2 regions of the Leptolyngbya sp. GGD genome follow, and region 1 is predicted to be linked to the other one. Evidence: riboswitches for the same ligand, from Rfam matches in the RefSeq annotation. Region 1 holds a riboswitch; the other holds the start of a gene.
The links. A riboswitch is a leader RNA that binds a small molecule or an ion and turns the genes downstream of it on or off. The one in region 1 is predicted to bind cyclic di-AMP.

Region 1 (3,330 bases):
ACTGCTCATCTGGATCTTGCTGCAACGCCAATCGGTTGAACTGGTTAAACCCGTACAAAATCGTCGATTGTTTGTCGTGATTGCAACAACGGGATTCGTGAGTACTTATTTAGGAATTTTACTTCAGCAAACGTCTCTGAAATTCGCTGCAACCGGAATCGCACAAGCCTTGAGTAGTACCAGTCCCTTATTTGTCATACCCTTAACTCGGATTTTGGGCGATCGCGTTAGCATACGATCTGTCATGGGTGTCCTGATTGCGCTGTTGGGAGTGGGTTTATTGTTTCAGCGTCAATGATTTTAATCACTGGTAGGTAACAGGTGATGCTGGGTAACATTTACAACGTGATACGATGCCGTGTAACAATGTCTTTCATAAATCTATAGAACAACATTCAGTGATTTTGCTAACGCAGATATTCAGAACTGCATAGTATCTCTAGAGGAGGAAAGCTACGGGACTAACACGGGGTCGCTACGATTTCAATTCCTAGCAACGTCAATGTTTGAGGAAAGAGTTGTTTATGCAAGTTTTGTTAGTGGTTTCGGGATTATTTTACGTAGCCGTGATGCCAGTTCTCTTCATTAGCTGGCTCGAATTTTTCCGTCATGATCAAGATGATTTAACCAAGAAAGAGCAACGGATATCAGGCTTAGTGATTGCGATCGCGTGTCTATTTTGGGTCATCGTTCTCCCCTTCGCTTACTTAGAACTTCTGGATAAATTTAAGCGTTCTAGCCGTGCCGCAAGACTCTATCAAAAAATGTTAACGGTACCGAAAATCCAATCCTTAACGCCACCCGAAGATTTTCCCTGTTCTAATTTCTCGAACAACTGAGTGACATTTGCAACCAATCTGTATCTCGTGAGAGAAGACAAAGCGGCTGCATTTAGAAAATACTAAAGGTGGAAATGGAAGAAATTTGCTGTCAAGAACAATACAATATGTGAGGAAAATGGTACGCTCCAGTACCAGTTGTTATAATGGCAATGATTCTGCTACCGAGGCCGACTCGCTTACGTCCCTCGTTTTGTCTTATAAGTAGCAGTTCTTTCTCGCATGTCCGTATTAAATTAGCCAACAGCAAGATCAAACCAGAGTACCTGGTTTTTTGTTGTGGGTGCTTTTGTCAACACTTTAGGGAAGTCAATCTGTGGGTCGCTTAATTTGAATCTAAGCCCTTTTTAGGGTGCTTGAATTCAAAACGGAGGAACCAATTTTTGGGGCGAATCTCAAACACCCGTTTGAGAAAGACACCTTCCAGTCTTAGCCCGTCAGCTAACTCCGTCAGCATTGGGAGGATTCTCCAGAACGCAGTTCTCTGCGATTATGGTGTCCTGAATTTCGATCGTCTATCTGCGATCGTCAAAAATCCCTCACCCACCTCTCAGCCCTGTGTAGTTAGGAGAGGTTTCAAACTCGTGAATATTCATTCGATGCTCGTACGGCTCCAAGGCACGCTTGGACGGACTGATTTGGTTCAGAAGATGCTGCTGATGGCAGGTGCAAGCCATGCCGAGGAGCCAGAAATCAATCTGGTCGTTGGTTATTCTCATTCGCCGAGTAGTCAGACGGCGCTGGATCTGACATTATGGATTGCTCACCAAACACGCTTGGCAACGGGTAAACAGGTGACGGTTCAAGTCGTGTATGTGATTGATGATGGCGTGATGAACCGGATTCCGGTTTTTAATAGCACCTCGAAACGCTCGAAAAAAGAAGCGGGAAATGAGTGGCAGACCAGCCGAACTGCGATCGCGGAATTAGAAACGATGGCAAGTCCGCAGTTTGGGATGGCGGAACTGTTTGAGCAAGCCGATCGCATCTTATGGAATGCGCGCTGTATGGCGGAAGAATGGCGCGGTTCCCTGAAGACGCATTTGCGGTTTGGGCGTGTTGCAAAAGAGTTGAAGGAAGTTGTCGAGGCTGAGAAGGCTTCGCTGTTGATTTTGGGATGTGATACAGGCGACCATCCGCTGGTGAGGCAATTGGGGGTGCAGTTCCCCTGTCCAGTGTTGGGAATTCCGTCTGTGTTGGAAGATTAGGGTGAACCATCGGCGATCGCGGAGATTTAGACGATCGCCTGGTTCAAAAAGTAAGCTTAGTTCCCCAACGAAAGGTATGGTTTTTAGTGGCGTTGGGGTAGAAGCTCAGAACTTATGACAGGAAAAATATTAGCGATCGCGGTGGGTGATCAGGGTCAGTTCGCGCAGTTAGTGACGGTACTGATTATTTTGCTGTTGGTGGCGACGATTGTGGCATTGCTGTCGCGACGGTTAAGAGTGCCTTATGTGACGGGATTGGTGCTAGCAGGAGTCGCGATCGCGGAATTTCTGCCTCGAAAAGTTGGATTAGATTCAGCGCTGATTATTAATTTGTTTCTGCCCATTTTGCTGTTTGAGGCAGCGATTAATACTGATATTAGTCGGTTAAGAAGTACGCTGAAGCCGATTTTGCTGCTCGCAGGTCCAGGCGTGTTGATCGCGGTTGGAATCACAGCGATCGGACTAAAATTTGGCTTGGCATTGGAGTGGATTCCAGCGCTGTTGGTTGGAGTGATTTTGGCGATTACGGACACAGTGTCGGTGATTGCCGTGTTTAAAGAGGTGGAAGTTCCCTCCAAACTGATCACGATCGTCGAAGGAGAAAGCCTATTTAATGACGGCATTGCGCTGGTGCTGTTCAGTTTGGTTTTGAAATTTAATTCGACTGGTAGCATTGCGCTGACTGATGGGATTCGCGAGTTGGTGGTCGTGATTGTTGGCGGACTCGCGGTTGGCTTGGTTCTGGGGTATTTGGGAGTGGAATTGTATTTGCAATCCGAAGATGATCCACTCAGCAGTATTTTGTTGACTGTGGCGATCGCGCTGAGTGCATTTCAATTAGGTCAATTTCTGCATGTTTCGGGTGTGGTAGCAGTCGTGATTGCGGGTTTGATGTTGGGAAACTTGGAGCGATCGCGGAAGGTTTCGGCATCGAGTCGAATCACGGTTCTGAGCTTTTGGGAGTATGCAGGCTTCGGAGTCAATACGTTTATTTTTCTGCTGATCGGATTAGAACTGCGATTAGATACGTTGGGGCGAATTTTGCCTGCGGTCTTGCTGGCTGTGTTGGCATATCAGATTGGGCGGATGTTGGCAGTGTATCCCCTACTCGCATTGGTAGGAGTGTTTGATCGACCCATTCCGATCAAGTGGCAACACGTGCTGTTTTTGGGCAATATTAAAGGCTCGTTGTCGATGGCTTTGGTGTTAAGTTTGCCATCGAGTATTCCGGGGCGAGAATCGCTGATTGCGATCGTGTTTGGGTCGGTGTTGTTATCGCTGGT
Region 2 (3,330 bases), on a different contig from region 1:
ATGGATATTGATTATGAGTCTGAAAGGAATCGATCCGAGTTTCTTAAAATCCACGAAGCTGCGATCGTAGAACTCTGCAACGAACTCGAAATTGTGCGAGACCCTGACACCATTGAGAAGGTCTGGCTACCTTTAGCCTTCCAGATTGCACATTGGCGCAACGCTCAATCTCGTGTTCTCATTCAGGCTTTTCTAGGTGGGCAAGGAACTGGAAAAACCACCTTAACTAAAGTCCTTGCGCTGCTTCTCAACAAGCTCGGCTACTCGACTGTGAGTTGGTCACTTGATGATTTGTATTTGCCGTATGTCGATCGAGTTCGGTTGCGAACTCGTGATCCGCGAATGATTCGTCGAGGACCACCTGGAACGCATGATGTGCAATTAGGCATTGAGGTTTTACAGCAGTTTCAGCGGGGAGAGTTTCCGATCGCACTGCCCAGATTTGATAAATCGGCTCATGGAGGCGAAGGCGATCGCAGTGAGCCAGAACTCATTACACAGGCAGATATTATTCTCTTTGAGGGATGGTTTGTGGGAGTACGCCCGATTGTTTCTGAGTTCGAGATTGTTGCAGATCAGCAATTCGCACAAGCCATGAATCAGCAATTACAGAGCTATGTACCGTTGTGGGAATTACTCGATCGCTTCGTGATTCTCTATGTTCCAGAGTATCAACTGAGCAAACAATGGCGGAAAGAAGCTGAGCATAAAATGATTGCTCAAGGTAAAGCTGGAATGAGTGATGCTGAAATCGATGAATTTGTCGAGTACTTTTGGCAAGCCTTACACCCTGAATTATTCATTCCGCCCCTGCTAAAGCAGGCAGATTTAGTTCTAGAGATCGGAGACGGGCATAGTGTTCGATCGATAAACTATCCAATCGATTGAGAATTTTTATGCATTCTGTTGTGAGAGGATCATGAAATACTTCTAAAGAAAGATTGTTCATTTTGATACTTCGATGGTAAAGTATCTCCTATTCGAGTCGGTCAGCTTAATTCAGAGAGTAATCTCTGAAGCGGAGGAACCAGTTTATTCGGGGCTTACTGTTGTGAGCTTAGTTATTTCTAAGTAACCCAATGGGGGGCATCTCGCAGCCCTCGCCCGTCAGCTAACTTCGTCAGCATTCGAGAGTTTGGCTCTGGAGAATCTAAACTTATGATCCTGCAAATCAATTTGGCAGCAATGTTTGCTGTTGTTTCTCAAGCGATGGGGCGGCGGGTTCGTCCAGTTATTAGTCGCGATCGTGTCTTTTTACCGATTCTGGGCTTTTTGGGTGTGATTGTGCTGTGGTGGGCGATCGCACTTGCCAAACCTGAATTGATTCCAACGCCTCCTGAAGCATTGGTTGCGAATTTGGATTACATTCTGCATCCGTTTTATCGTCGAGGTCCCGGAGATTTGGGATTAGGATGGCTCTTACTTGCGAGTTTGCGACGAGTATTGATTGGATTTACCTTGGGGGCATTGGTTGCGATTCCAGTCGGCTTTTTGATTGGCATGTCTGAAAAAGCCATGATGGCGCTTAATCCAGTCATTCAGATTTTTAAGCCTGTTTCACCGCTGGCGTGGTTACCGATCGCGCTTTCTATTTTCAATCTGGCTGATCCTTCAGCAATTTTCGTGATCTTCATTACTTCACTTTGGGCAACGATTATCAACACTGCGTTGGGCGTATCGAGTGTCCCAAAAGATTATATTGATGTGTCGCGAGTGTTGGAAATGCCGCAGTGGCGGCGGATTCTGAAGATTGTGCTCCCTGCTAGCTTGCCGTACATTTTTACAGGTTTGAGAATTAGCCTGGGAATTGCTTGGCTGGTGATTGTGGCAGTCGAAATGCTAACTGGCGGAGTGGGAATCGGATTCTTTGTGTGGGATGAATGGAGTCGATTGAATCTTAGCTCTGTGTTTTTAGCCGTGTTTGTCATTGGCTTAACAGGATTGCTATTAGATTTTGGATTAGCCCAGCTTGAAGCTCTAGTAACACATCGTCGGCGATCGGTTTAGCTTCGAGAAACCCTCTAGAGAATTGCGTGCTATCAGGAACGATTGATAGCAATTTGTAGGCTTAGCAGATCTTGAAAATTTAGAGGTTTCAAAACTTAAAGTCCCTGATTCTAGGAGCTTTAGACGCTAAAGCCGAAGTTACTGTAGCACCCTTAAACCGAACCCGACATTCAACTGAACATCCTCCGAATGCAGAGAGTAGAGCATGAGAAATTGGACAAGACGAGCATTTTTAATCGGCGCGGGAACCTCGACTGTGGCAGCTTCACTGCCTTCATGTGCGATCAATGCCAGTCGTGCACCCCAAGGACTCTCTGAGGCTGCAATGTCAGTTACTCCTGTGATTCAATCGAGCGAGTTAGAGAAACCGAATTTGACGATCGGCTATGTTCCGGTCAATGACTGTGCGCCATTTGCGATCGCTTGGGAAAAAGGTTTTTTTCGCAAATATGGCTTGAATGTACAATTGAGCCGTGAAGCCAGTTGGGCGACCTCACGAGATGGCTTAATCTTCGGTCGCTTAGATGCGGCTCCCGTCGTTGCCGGAGCAGTTACAAATGCGCGAGTTGGAGCAGAAGGCGCGCGCCATGCTCCGATGTGTGCTGGCATGACCATTCATCATCACGGAAATGCGATGACGATGAATCGCGCAATGTGGGAGTCAGGATTGCGTCCTTGGTCAGCATACAACGGCAACTTAGACACATTTGGGCAAGACTTTCGACAGTACTTTGATAACTTACCTTCAGAGCAACGAGTCTGGGCAGTCGTCCTCAGTTCTTCAATCTACGAGTACTTTGTGCGCTACGTTGCTGCAGCAGCAGGAGTCAATCCACTCAAAGAGTTTCGAGTGATTATTGTGCCCCCGCCCCAGATGGTGACGAATGTGCGGATTGGCGCAATGCAAGGTTACATGGTCGCTGAACCCTGGAATACACGGGCAATTTCAGGGAATGAAGGCATCGGGTTTACTTTTGCTCAAGGACGAGAGATCTGGAATGGACATCCCGATCGCTTACTTGCGGTCATGCAATCTTTTATTGATGAGAATCCCAAAACTTATCGGGCATTACTCAAAGCGATGATCGAAGCCTGTCGCTACTGTGATCAAAATCGAGAAGAAGTCGCTCAGATTATTTCAGCGCGATCGTATACCGGAGCAAATGTGAAATTTACTCGACCAGCGATCGTCGGAGACTACAACTACGGCGGATTTGATGGCAAAAATCGAACCGTGAAATCAGATTCGACAACCATGTTCTTCGACATGCCGAAAGATGTGCCTCACGCCAAAGATGAGCATTCTACTTTTATGTGGCAATC

Region 2: linked by a shared signal. The riboswitch ahead of ntrB (nitrate ABC transporter permease) and the one ahead of OU814_RS03040 (universal stress protein) in region 1 are both predicted to bind cyclic di-AMP.

The regions. Positions count from the first base shown of each region.
Region 1 covers NZ_JAPQKE010000001.1:639,891-643,220, reverse strand. The annotation lists gene OU814_RS03050 (DMT family transporter) at 1-298, shown strand, start outside; gene OU814_RS03045 (hypothetical protein) at 525-839, shown strand; cyclic di-AMP (ydaO/yuaA leader) riboswitch at 1,183-1,307, shown strand; gene OU814_RS03040 (universal stress protein) at 1,424-2,047, shown strand; gene OU814_RS03035 (cation:proton antiporter) at 2,162-3,330, shown strand, end outside.
Region 2 covers NZ_JAPQKE010000003.1:684,655-687,984, reverse strand. The annotation lists gene OU814_RS18225 (glycerate kinase) at 1-888, shown strand; cyclic di-AMP (ydaO/yuaA leader) riboswitch at 982-1,141, shown strand; gene ntrB (nitrate ABC transporter permease) at 1,159-2,007, shown strand; gene OU814_RS18215 (ABC transporter substrate-binding protein) at 2,213-3,330, shown strand, end outside.